Linked DNA regions of Cupriavidus necator N-1. The protein of the gene in region 2 binds, or shares a complex with, the protein of the main gene of each other region. Links are inferred from orthologs where the notes say so. Each region holds a gene or a part of one and is shown on either strand. Other genes may lie near its edges. The genes, in order: holA, dnaN, dinB and CNE_RS11195.

Region 1 (3,019 bases), 3.2 Mb from region 2 along the record:
CCACGATGAAGATGCTGAACGCGCTGGACGACGCCAAGACCGCTTCGCCGGCCGCGCGCCGCGAGTGCTTCGGCATCCTGCTGCGCGTGCTGTACCCGGTGGTGCCGCACGTCACCCACGGCCTGTGGGACCAGCTGGGCTACGCCGCCGAAGCCGGCGACCTGCTCGACGCCCCGTGGCCGCAGGTCGATGAAGCCGCGCTGGTGCGCAGCGAGATCGAACTGGTGCTGCAGATCAACGGCAAGGTGCGCGGCAGCATCACCGTGCCCGCCGACGCCGACCGCGCCGCCATCGAGGCAACCGCCGCCGCCAGCGAGACCGTGGCCAAGTTCGCCGAGGGCAAGGCGCCGAAGAAGATCGTGGTGGTGCCCGGCCGCCTGGTCAACGTGGTGTTGTAAGCTGGTCTCGGAACCTGACAAGGAATCGCCAAGAATGAAGCGACTGAACATGGGGCGCCGCAAGGTGCTCGCGGCAATGCTGGCAGTGCCGGCAACAGGCCTGCTGGCCGGCTGCGGCTTCCACATGCGCGGCAACTCGGATTTCGCCTTCAAGCGGCTCTATATCGGGATTCCGGCCAATTCGCTGATGGGCGCGGACCTGCGCCGCGCCATCCACGGCGGCTCCGACACCCAGGTGGTGGTCGACCAGAAGGAGGCCGACGCGCTGCTGGACGTGCTGCAGGACACCCGCACCAAGTCGATCTTGTCGATCACCACCACCGGCGTGGTGCGCGAATACCGCCTGACACAGCGCTTCACCTTCCGCCTGCGCGACGCCGCCGGCAAGGAACTGATCCCGCCGTCGCAGCTGGTGCTGACGCGCGACCTGACCTACAACGAAGCCAACACGCTGGCCAAGGACTACGAAGAGCAGCAGCTGTACCGCGACATGCAACGCGATATCGTGCAGCAGCTGATGCGCCGGCTGGCCGCCGTCAAGGCCATCTGATCACGGCATGCAGCTCAAGCTCGACGGGCTCGACGCACACCTGCGGCAGGCGAAGGCCAAGGGCCTGGCGCCGCTGTACGTGGTGCACGGCGACGAACACCTGCTGGTGCTGGAGGCCGTCGACCGCCTGCGCGCCGCGGCGCGCGAAGCCGGCTTCTCCGAGCGCGACGTGCTGGTGGCCGAGCGCGGCTTCCACTGGGGCCAGCTGGTCGAGGCGCAGCAGTCGATGTCGCTATTCGGCGACCGCAAGATCGTTGAACTCCGCATCCCGTCGGGCAAGCCCGGCAAGGACGGCGGCGAGGCGCTGCGCGCCGTGGCCGCCCAGCCGTCGCCCGACGTGGTGCTGCTGGTGACGCTGCCGCGGCTGGATTTTGCCGCGTCCAAGTCGGCCTGGTTCCAGGCGCTGGAAGGCGCCGGCGTGTCGATCAAGGTCGACTCCGTGGACCGCACCCGGCTGCCGGCCTGGGTCGGCGAGCGGCTATCGCTGCAGCAGCAGCGCGTCGAGGGCGGCGAGCCTGGCCGGCGTTCGCTGCAGTTTATCGCCGACAAGGTCGAGGGCAACCTGCTGGCGGCGCACCAGGAAATCCAGAAGCTGGGGCTGTTGTACCCGCCCGGCGAACTCACCTTCGACCAGGTGCACGATGCGGTACTGAACGTGGCCCGCTACGACGTCTTCAAGCTGTCTGAATCGATGCTTTCTGGCGACGTGCCGCGGCTGGTGCGCATGCTCGAAGGGCTGCGCGGCGAGGGCGAGGCCACAGTGCTGGTGCTGTGGGCGCTGACCGAGGAAATTCGCGTATTATCCAAGGTCCGGCAAGGGCTGGCGGCCGGCAAGCCGGCGGGCGTGCTGATGCGCGAGCTGCGCGTCTGGGGCCCGCGCGAGCGGCTGGTGCCGCAGGCCGCGCAGCGCCTGGCGCAGCCAAGGCTGGACGCGGCGCTGGCGCTGGCGGCGCGGCTGGACCGCCAGGTCAAGGGCCTGTCGGACCTGCCGCCACCGGGCGGCAGCCCGCTGCCGGCGGAACCATGGGACGGGCTGCAGCAGCTTGCCCTGATGATCGCGCGCTGAACGCGCAACTCCACAGGTTTGCTTCCCCCGCCGCGTGCGGCGGGGGGACGGAAAACACACTGACGGCCACCACCCCAGGGCCACTGACATGAACGAGCTCGACCTCAACCAATACATGGACCGCGTCGGCCGCCAGGCCCGCGCCGCGTCGCGCGCCATGGCGCGTGCCTCCACGGCCGACAAGAACCGCGCGCTGCTGACCATCGCCGCTGCCATCCGCCGCGATGCCGACAAGCTCAAGGCGGTCAACGCGCGTGACGTTGAACGCGCCCGCGCCAACGGCCAGGACGCCGCCTTTATCGATCGCCTGACGCTGTCGGACAAGGCCATCGCCACCATGGCCGCGGGCCTGGAGCAGATCGCCGCCCTGGCCGACCCGATCGGCGAGATCTCGAACATGAAGTTCCGCCCGACCGGCATCCAGGTCGGCCAGATGCGCGTGCCGCTGGGCGTGATCGGCATCATCTACGAGTCGCGCCCGAACGTGACCATCGACGCCGCGGCGCTGTGCCTGAAGTCGGGCAACGCCACCATCCTGCGCGGCGGTTCCGAAGCAATCGAATCCAACACCGCGCTGGCGGCGCTGGTGGCCGAGGGCCTGTCCGCGGCCGGGCTGCCGTCCGAGGCGGTGCAGGTGATCGAGACTACTGACCGCGCTGCCGTGGGCCGGCTGATCACGATGACCGAATACGTCGACGTGATCGTGCCGCGCGGCGGCAAGAGCCTGATCGCGCGGCTGATGGAAGAAGCGCGCGTGCCGATGATCAAGCACCTGGACGGCATCTGCCACGTCTATATCGACGCCGCTGCCGACCTGGACAAGGCCGTGCGCGTCTGCGACAACGCCAAGACGCAGCGCTATGCGCCGTGCAACACCATGGAGACGCTGCTGGTGTCGCAGGACATCGCCGCCGCCGCGCTGCCGCCGCTGTGCCGCATCTACCAGGAGAAGGGCGTCGAACTGCGCGTGTGCCCGGCCACCCGCGCCACGCTGGAAGCGGCGGG
Region 2 (2,856 bases):
TCTTGGAGCGGTTGATGTACTCGACAAAACCCTTCACGCCGCCGGAGAAGGCAAAGTCTTCCTCCTTGCCGGTGCGCTGGTCGACCAGCTTGATGTGCACGCCGTTGTTCAGGAACGAGAGCTCGCGGATGCGCTTGGAGAGGATCTCGTAGTGGAACTCGACGTTGGTGAAGATTTCTTCGTCGGCCAGGAAGTGCACTTCGGTGCCGCGCTTGTCGGTGGCGCCGATGATCTTCATCGGCGAGACTTCAACGGGCTGGCCGTCGGGGCCGGTCACGGTCTCGACGATGCGGTTCTGTACGTCGCCCTTGGCGAATTCGATCAGGTGGACCTGGCCGTCGCGGCGCACGGTCAGGCGCAGCCACTTGGACAGGGCGTTCACGCAGGACACGCCCACGCCGTGCAGGCCCCCGGACACCTTGTAGCTGTTCTGGTTGAACTTGCCGCCGGCGTGCAGCTCGGTCATGGCGATTTCCGCCGCGCTGCGCTTGGGTTCGTGCTTGTCGTCGAACTTGACCAGGGGCGGGATGCCGCGGCCGTTGTCGACGATGGAGATCGAGTTGTCGCTGTGGATGGTGACCTGGATCTCGGTGCAGTAGCCGGCCAGCGCTTCGTCGATGGAGTTGTCCAGCACCTCGAAGACAAGGTGGTGCAGGCCGGTGCCGTCGGAGGTATCACCGATATACATGCCCGGGCGCTTGCGTACCGCCTCCAGGCCTTCCAGAATCTGGATCGAAGAGGCTCCGTAGGTGTTTTCCTGCTGCGGGTTCTGCTGTTCGGTCATGTCTTTCTACTCACGGCAATGGCGGAATTCGGGCCGGGCCGGCATAGCGGCGGGGCGCGAAAGGGTCCGCATGGCGGGTTACTAAAAACGGCAAAAGGGGCGGATCGTCGTTTCGATCCTGCCCCCGCTGCGGGATGGTCATCCCCAGGACGTCCCGGCCTGGGCCAGGTGTCGTTGCGTGCCGTTTGCTGCTCCGGTTCTTGTCTGGTCTGGTCCTGTTACCGGATCATCAGATGCGCATCGGCATGACGACGTACTTGAAGTTGTCGTCTTCCGGCACGGTAATCAGCGCACTCGAATTCGAGTCGCCGAGGCTGACCTGCACCTGCTCGCTCTTCAGGTTGGCAAGCACGTCAAGCAGGTAGGTCACGTTGAAGCCGATATCGAGCGCGTCGCCCGAGTAATCGAGTTCCAGCTCTTCCTGCGCCTCTTCCTGGTCGGCGTTGGTGGAGCTGATCTTGAGCATGTGCGTGTCGAGGATGCAGCGCACGCCCTTGAATTTGTCGGTCGTCAGGATCGCGGTGCGTTGCAGCGCCTGCTGCAGCCGCACGCGGTCGATGGCGAAGGCATTCTTGTAGCCCTTGGGAATCACGCGCTGGAAGTCGGGGAACTTGCCTTCAACCAGCTTGGAGATCAGTTCGATATTGGCGAACGTGAACTTGACCTGGTTGGCGGCCAGCTGCACCTGCACCGGATCGTCGTTGTCTTCCAGCAGGCGCTGCAGTTCCAGGATGGTCTTGCGCGGGATGATGACTTCCTGGCGCGCGCCCACGCCGACGGCTTCGGTTTCCAGCTCAACGCCGCAGTAGGCCAGGCGGTGGCCGTCGGTGGCGACTGCCATGACCTTCTTGCCTTCGACCACCAGCAGCATGCCGTTCAGGTAGTAGCGGATGTCCTGCTGCGCCATGGCGAAGTGGACCATCGCCAGCAGGTGCTTGAAGGTCTTCTGCGGCAGGCTGACGCTGGCGTTGAATTCGCTGGCTTCGGCAACGGTCGGGAATTCCTCTGCGGCCAGCGTCTGCAGTGCGAAGCGGCTCTTGCCGGATTGCACGGTCATGCGCTTGTCGTTGAGCGACAGGGCCACGTCGCCGTCAGGCATGGCGCGCAGGATGTCCAGCAGCTTGCGCGCGGCCACGGTGGTGGCAATGCTGTCGCTGCCAACGCCGCATTCGGCGTGCGTGGTGATCTGGATCTCGATGTCGGTCGAGAGGAAGGAAACGTTGGACCCGGACTTGCGAATCAGCAGATTGGCCAGGATCGGGAGGGTGTGGCGGCGCTCCACGATGCCGCTCACGATTTGCAGCGGACGCAGCAGGTTGTCTCGCGAGGTTTTGACCAATTGCATTGAATTTATCCTTCGTCGTTTGTAATCGGCGACCGCAGAACGCAAACAACTCCAAATTCACTTAGGAATCAAGGAGTTAATGTGCCATTGTACCAAGGATAAGCCGCTGCGGTGAAGCGGGGCGGGACCGGCCGGCGGGCCAGCTGTGCCCAAAAAGCCACGCTGGCGCAAACCGCACTTGCCATCCCGTCCCGACTCACCGCAAAGCCTTATCAGTGGCCATTTTCCGGACACTTGCCCCGGCGACGCTGACGTTAATTCCCCAGGCGCCACGGGATGTCCGTGGCGCGCACCCTACAGTATGCCAGCCCCGAGGGGCCGACCCTTCAAAACGCCTTCCCGGGGGTACCCCGGGCATCGGCCATGCATCAGCCCTTGAGCGTTTGCTCCAGCACGTGCAGCTCGTGGTTCAGCTGCGCGTCCTTGCTGCGTTCGTCGGCGATCTTGCGCACGGCGTGCAGCACGGTGGTGTGGTCGCGGCCGCCAAAGAGCTCGCCGATTTCGGGCAGGCTCTTCTGCGTCAGCTCCTTGGCCAGGTACATCGCAATCTGGCGCGGCCGTGCAATATTGGCAGGCCGCTTTTTCGAGTACATGTCAGCGACCTTGATGTTGTAGAAATCCGCGCAGGTCTTCTGGATGTTCTCCACGGAGATCTGGCGGTTCTGCACGGTCAGCAGATCCTTGAGCGCTTCGCGCGTCACTTCGATGGTGATGTCCTTGCCGTGGA
Region 3 (2,981 bases), 3.8 Mb from region 2 along the record:
GTTGCCGTGGCGCTGGCATTGCTGACTGCCTGCACCACCGTCAGCGAGCCGGTGCGGCCGCAGGCGCGCGCCCTGCCCGACACCGAAAGGCCGGAGACGCGCCCGGGCGCCACGCCGCGTGAACGCATCGTCGAAATCGCCACGCAGGAATGGGCCCGCTGGGGCGGGCAGGTGGTGCGGCTGGGCCGGGACGACACGTCCTGCGTCACCTACAGCCCGGTGCCCGCACCGGAGCTGCCTGCGCCACTGCCAGGGATCCTGGAGGCCCAGCCAGCGTCCCCCGCAGAGGCAGCCGGGGCACCCGCTGCCGCCACCACCGACACCGAATCCAAAACCAACGGCAATCCGCCACCCGCCGCCAGCTGCCTGTCCTTTCCGGACGGCACCGGCATGGAAGCCACGCCCCTGGGCTGCTCGCTGGCGCGCCGCTACTGGGGCATCGTCGGTGAAGCGCCCAGTTGCCGGCAGGTGACGCGGGGGTCCTGGGCCTGGTCGGCGGTGTTTATCTCATGGGTGCTGCGCAAGGCGGGGCTGGACGAGCGCCAGTTCCTGACCGGGCAGTCGCACTCGATGTACGTGGTCGATGCCCGCGACGGCATCCTGCCCAGGCCGGCCTTCCATATCGAGCCCGTCCCCGCCATGCCCCGGCCCGGCGACATCATCTGCGCCGGGCGCGGGCGTGACCGCTATCTCGAGGACATCGCCGAAATAGGCTTCGGCACCACGCCCATGCACTGCGACATCGTGGTCGGCGTGGATCCGGCCACGCGCGTGGTGCGTGCCATCGGCGGCAATGTCCAGCAGTCGGTGTCGATGGAGGAGATCGAGCTGGGCGATTCGGGCCGGCTCGACGGCGTCACCAATTCGCATATGCCGTGGCTGCTGGTGATGCGCAACGACCTGCAATAGCTGGTTTATTGATGCCATTTATTAAGGCATCACGATTTCATGTGGTCTGATTATTCGCCGGAATAATCCTGCGCTCAGTCGAACAGTTCCAACTGCGACGTATCCCGGTCGCTGGTCCCTACCCCCACCCCCAGCAGCCGCACCGGCAAGCCCCGGCGCGCATGGCCCTCGGCCAGCAGGCGCGCGTAGACGGCGCGGTCCGGCGCGTGGCCGCGGCATTCCACCGTGGTCTGGCGGAAGTCAGAGAAGCGCAGCTTCACGGTCAGCTTGTCGATGGTGTCATGTGCCTGAGCCCGGTCAATGCGGGCTTCGAGCATGGCGACGAGCGGTTCCAGCTCGGCCATGCAGGCCTGCAGGTCGGGCAGGTCGTCGGCATAGGTCTCTTCCACGCTGATCGACTTGCGCTCGCGCTCGGGCGTGACCTCGCGCTCGTCGACGCCGCGGCACAGCTTGTAGAGCCGCGCCCCGAAGACACCGAACTCGCGGTGCAGCCGGTCCGGCGACCACGGCCGCAGGTCGCCGCAGGTCTCGGCACCCAGGCGCCGCAGCTTGGCCGCGGTGACCTTGCCCACGCCGTGGATGCGCTCCACCGGCAGCGCGGCGACAAAGCCATCGACCGCCGCCGGCTTGACCACGAACAACCCGTCGGGCTTGTTCCAGTCGCTGGCGATCTTGGCCACGAACTTGCTCGGCCCCACCCCGGCCGATACCGTCACGCCCACTTCATCGCGCACACGCTGGCGGATTTCCTCGGCGATGCGGGTGGCGCTGCCGGCGTGGCGGGTGCACAGGCTCACGTCCAGGTAGGCCTCGTCCAGCGACAGCGGTTCGACCAGCGCGGTGTATTCGCGATAGATCGCGAAGATCTGGCGCGAGACCTCGCGGTACTTGTCCATTGCCGGGCGCACGATCAGCAGGTCCGGGCAACGCTTGAGCGCCTGTGCCGATGGCATCGCCGAACGCACGCCAAAGGCGCGCGCTTCATAGTTGCAGGTGGCAATCACCCCGCGCCGGTCGGGCGAGCCGCCCACGGCCATCGGGCGGCCGCGCAGCGACGGCTCGTCGCGCATCTCGACCGAGGCATAGAAACAGTCGCAGTCGCAATGAATGATCTTGCGCTGGACCGCGGGCGTGGCATCAGGCGGGGCAGACATGGTGGCCAGGCACCGTATCGGTTATCCGTGCGATGAATGAAATCGTTTGATTTTCAGTTGGCTTCATTGATGGATTGGATGGCTGCGGGCTTCTGCCGCGTATTCATCCATAGCCCCTCGGCCGCATACAAGGCCAGCGACAGCCAGATCAGTGCGTAGCCGACCTGCTTCTGCACCGGGAACGGTTCGTTCCACAGCCATACGCCCAGCAGCAGCTGCAGCGTCGGCCCGGTGTACTGCAGCAGGCCCAGCAGTGACAGCGGAATGCGCCGCGCGCCGGCGGCAAAGAACAGCAGCGGCACCGCCGTCACCGGCCCGGCCAGCAGCAGCAGCCACTGCGTACCCGGCGCTGCGTGGGTGAAGCTGTCCTGGCCGGTGGCGAACAGCCAGGCCAGCGCCGCCGCGGCCAGCGGGAACAGCAAAAGCGTCTCCAGCGACAGCCCTTCCAGCGCACCCAGCGCACCGGTCTTGCGCAGCAGGCCATAGCCGCCGAAGCTGGCCGCCAGCCCCAGGGCGATCCACGGCAACTGGCCTGCCGCCACCGTCAGCCAGGCCACCCCGGCCGCGGCGACCGCGATCGCCAGCCATTGCACCAGGCGCAGCCGCTCGTGCAGGAACACCACGCCCAGCAGCACGCTGAACAGCGGGTTGATGAAGTAACCCAGGCTGGCATCGACCACGCGGTTAGCCGACACCGCCCAGATATAGAGGAACCAGTTGGCGCACAGCAGCGCCGCGCTGGCGGTGAACGAGAGCAGCAGGCGCCGGTCCTTGAGCACCCGGCCGAGCCACGCCCACTGGTGCCGCCACGTCAGGATCAGGCCCAGGAATACCAGCGACCACACCATCCGGTGCAGCAGGATCTCCAGCGGCGCAATACCGGGCAGCGATTTGATATAGAGCGGGAGCAGCCCCCAG
Region 4 (3,118 bases), 2.4 Mb from region 2 along the record:
ACGGCAGCTTGAAGCCCGGGGGCAGCGGCAGGCCCGAGGTCATCGAGCCCATCTTTTCCTGCGAGGTGGCTTCGGCCTTGCGCACGGCGTCATTGAAGGCGGCGGCGACCAGGTCTTCCAGCAGGTCCTTGTCTTCGCCCTCGGCCAGCAGGCTAGGGTCGATGGTGACGCGCTTGACGTCGTTCTTGCAGGTCATGACCACCTTGACGAGACCGGCGCCGGACTGGCCCTCGACCTCGATCAGGGCCAGCTGCTCCTGCATCTTCTTCATGTTTTCCTGCATCTGCTGGGCTTGCTTCATCAGCCCGGCGAGTTGACCTTTCATCATGATGGAATGCTCCTGGATTCGGTAAGAAATTCGGCAAAGTAGTTCGGTAAAGCAAACGCAGGCCGCGGATCAGGCGGCGCGCGGCTGGATCGAGCCCGGCACGATCTGGCCGCCAAAATCGCGCAGCAGGCCCTGTACAAAGGGATCGGCCTCGATCACTGCCTCGGCCTGGCGCTGGCGCTCGGCGCGCGCCTCGGCATCGGCGGCCGCCGCGGTGATGGAAACCCCGCCCACCTCGCAGACCACGCGCACCGGCACGCCAAAGTGGTCGCACAGCGCCTGCTGCAGCCGCTCGGACACGCCGTTCTCGCCCAGGGCCGCGACCGGGATGCGCAGGTGGAAGGTGCGCCCGACCACCTGGGTCAGTTCGCTCTGGTAGGCCAGCTGCTGTGCCAGGCCCTTCAAGGGCAGGCCAGCGGCCAGCACCGGCCATTCGCCGGTGAAGGCCGGCGGGGTGCCATCCTCGCCCGCCGCAGGCGGTCGCGGGGCGACGAATTTGGCGGACTCTGCCGGCGCCGTGGCTGACGGCACGGGAGCGGCCTCGCGCGCCGGCTCGGCCTCGCGCGCGGGTGCCCGGCCCGGCCGGGCCGGGCCGTTGCGCGGCGCGGCGGCAGGCGGTGCCGGTTCGTTGAAACCGCTGTCGCGGTAGCCAGGATCGCTGTCATAGGGGCCTATGACCGGCAGGTCAGGCGGCAGCTCTTCCCACGGCGGCACGTCGCTGCCACCCGCCAACTCCCAGGGCGGCACGGATTCCGGCTCCGCCTGGCGCGCCGCGGGCTGCGCGGCGGGCCGTGCCGGCGCTGCCGGAGACTGGACTGGCGGCTGCATGGGCGCCTTCGCAACCGGTGCCGGCGGGCGGCTTACGGCTGCGGCGCCGGGCGCGCGCAAGGGTTGGGCCGGCGGGCGCTGCGCGGCAGCCGGCGCTGGCGGCATGGCCGGCGGCGGCGCCTTGCGGCCGCCACCACGAGCAGCGGAACCCTGGCGGGCAGCGGCCAGCGCGGCGGCGGCGGGCGACATGGCCCCGTTGCCGGCGGCTGCGGCCGGGCGCGCTGGCGCTGCTTCAGGGGATGCAGCAACTGCGGCAGGCGCTGCCGCAGCTTCGGCCATGGGCGCAGGCAGTACCGCCCGTGCGGGCACAGGGGCAGGGACAGGCGCCGCCGCAGTACCGGCATTTGCCTGCGCGGCGGCGTTGGCACCAGCCGCCGCATAGCGGGTATCAACGGGCGGGGCGGTCTCAAGCACGGCAGCGCCGCGCTGACGCGCAGGCGCGGCACCACCGCCCTGCCCTTGCGTCGTGGCGGGTTCAGACGACGGCCGGAACGCCAGCATGCGCAGCAGCGTCATGGTGAAGCCGGCGTACTCGTCCGGCGCGAGCGCCAGCTCGCTGCGGCCGAGGTTGGCGATCTGGTAGAACAGCTGCACTTCCTGCGCGTCGAACACGCCGGCCAGGCGCCGCACCTCATCGGCTTCGGGCCATTCGTCCTGCACCGAGGCCGGCACGGCCTGCGCCAGCGCCACCTTGTGCAGCAGCGAGCCCAGGTCCTGCAGCGCGCCGGCAAACGACAGGCTGCGGTCGGCCATGGCATCGGCAATCGCCAGCATGGCGGCGCCGTCCTCGGCGGCCAGCGCATCGAGCAGCTGCACCAGGTAGCCCTGGTCGATCGCGCCCAGCATGCCGCGCACCGCGTCTTCCGACACCTGGCCCGCGCTGTAGGCGATGGCTTGGTCGGTCAGCGACAGCGCGTCGCGCATCGAGCCGTGCGCGGCCTGGGCCAGTAGCCGCAGCGCGTTGCCGTCGTGGGCAATGCCTTCCTGCGCCAGGATATGGTCCAGGTGCGAGACGATATGCCCCGGCGGCATCTGCTTGAGGTTGAACTGCAGGCAGCGCGACAGCACCGTGACCGGGATCTTCTGCGGATCGGTGGTGGCGAGGATGAACTTGACGTGCCCGGGTGGCTCCTCCAGCGTCTTCAGCATGGCGTTGAAGGCGTGGTTGGTCAGCATGTGCACTTCGTCGATCATGTAGACCTTGAAGCGCCCGGAGGTCGGGGCGTAGACCGCCTTGTCCAGCAACTGCGCCATCTCGTCGACGCCGCGGTTGGAGGCGGCGTCCATCTCGATGTAGTCGACGAAGCGGCCGCTGTCGATCTCCTGGCAGGCCTTGCACTGCCCGCACGGCTGGGCGGTGATGCCGCCGTTGCCGTCAGGGCCGATGCAGTTCAGGGCCTTGGCCAGGATCCGCGACAGCGTGGTCTTGCCGACCCCGCGCGTGCCGGTGAACAGGTAGGCATGGTGCAGCCGCTGCTGTTCCAGCGCGTGCGTGAGCGCGCGGACCACGTGCTCCTGGCCGACCAGCGTGGTGAAATCCCTGGGGCGCCATTTGCGCGCTAGAACTTGATAACTCATGGCGGCGATTGTAGCAAAAGGCGGCCCCCCTCCGGCCGCCGCCGCCCCGACCTCGCGGTCTTTATTCGCCACGCGCCGCGCGGGCCGGCTCCGGTGGCCGCAACCCGCCCGCGGCGGGGCTCAGCCGCACTCGCCCACGTAGCCGCAATTGGCGCATTTGGCGCAGCCGTCGACCTTGTGCAGGGCGTGCGCGCCACACTCCGGGCACGGCTTGCCGGTGCCGACACCGGGGGTGCCGGGGGCCCGGGCCTGGCTGGCGAGATCGGCCCCGGCATCCAGCGCCTGCCCCCCAGCCTCGCGCTGGGCCAGCCTGGCGGCCAGCGCCGCTACCGGCACCTGGCCGCCCTCGGCATCCAGGAAGCCGCGCTTGATCAGGATGCGCTG

The links.
Region 1: the proteins of dnaN (region 2) and holA are in contact, whole or in part, in a cryo-EM structure (PDB 8GIZ), measured with the Escherichia coli proteins. The link is inferred for Cupriavidus necator N-1 from one-to-one orthologs.
Region 3: the proteins of dnaN (region 2) and dinB are in contact, whole or in part, in a solved structure (PDB 1OK7), measured with the Escherichia coli proteins. The link is inferred for Cupriavidus necator N-1 from one-to-one orthologs.
Region 4: the proteins of dnaN (region 2) and CNE_RS11195 are in contact, whole or in part, in a cryo-EM structure (PDB 8GIZ), measured with the Escherichia coli proteins. The link is inferred for Cupriavidus necator N-1 from one-to-one orthologs.

Annotation. Positions count from the first base shown.
Region 1 is NC_015726.1:3,219,199-3,222,217, reverse strand. The notes cover bases 37-2,984. They hold holA (DNA polymerase III subunit delta), read left to right. Parts: upstream 37-955; coding sequence 956-2,014; downstream 2,015-2,984. Other genes in these bases: CNE_RS15095 (glutamate-5-semialdehyde dehydrogenase), read left to right, coding at 2,103-2,984; CNE_RS15105 (LPS-assembly lipoprotein LptE), read left to right, coding at 433-948; leuS (leucine--tRNA ligase), read left to right, coding at 37-398. Outside these bases: more of leuS, read left to right, coding at 1-36; more of CNE_RS15095, read left to right, coding at 2,985-3,019. UniProt on the Escherichia coli protein: Part of the beta sliding clamp loading complex, which hydrolyzes ATP to load the beta clamp onto primed DNA to form the DNA replication pre-initiation complex.
Region 2 is NC_015726.1:1,485-4,340, reverse strand. Bases 72-2,856 are described here. They hold dnaN (DNA polymerase III subunit beta), read right to left. Parts: upstream 2,130-2,856; coding sequence 1,014-2,129; downstream 72-1,013. Other genes in these bases: dnaA (chromosomal replication initiator protein DnaA), read right to left, coding at 2,498-2,856; gyrB (DNA topoisomerase (ATP-hydrolyzing) subunit B), read right to left, coding at 72-784. Also shown: more of gyrB, read right to left, coding at 1-71. UniProt on the Escherichia coli protein: Confers DNA tethering and processivity to DNA polymerases and other proteins. Acts as a clamp, forming a ring around DNA (a reaction catalyzed by the clamp-loading complex) which diffuses in an ATP-independent manner freely and bidirectionally along dsDNA.
Region 3 is NC_015726.1:3,794,744-3,797,724, forward strand. What follows is about bases 24-2,933. They hold dinB (DNA polymerase IV), read right to left. Parts: upstream 2,064-2,933; coding sequence 984-2,063; downstream 24-983. Other genes in these bases: CNE_RS17785 (DUF2272 domain-containing protein), read left to right, coding at 24-909; rarD (EamA family transporter RarD), read right to left, coding at 2,117-2,933. Also shown: more of CNE_RS17785, read left to right, coding at 1-23; more of rarD, read right to left, coding at 2,934-2,981. UniProt on the Escherichia coli protein: Poorly processive, error-prone DNA polymerase involved in translesion repair and untargeted mutagenesis. Copies undamaged DNA at stalled replication forks, which arise in vivo from mismatched or misaligned primer ends.
Region 4 is NC_015726.1:2,379,484-2,382,601, forward strand. What follows is about bases 67-3,113. They hold CNE_RS11195 (DNA polymerase III subunit gamma/tau), read right to left. Parts: upstream 2,735-3,113; coding sequence 398-2,734; downstream 67-397. Other genes in these bases: CNE_RS11190 (YbaB/EbfC family nucleoid-associated protein), read right to left, coding at 67-328; CNE_RS11200 (adenosylcobalamin-dependent ribonucleoside-diphosphate reductase), read right to left, coding at 2,855-3,113. Also shown: more of CNE_RS11190, read right to left, coding at 1-66; more of CNE_RS11200, read right to left, coding at 3,114-3,118. UniProt on the Escherichia coli protein: Part of the beta sliding clamp loading complex, which hydrolyzes ATP to load the beta clamp onto primed DNA to form the DNA replication pre-initiation complex.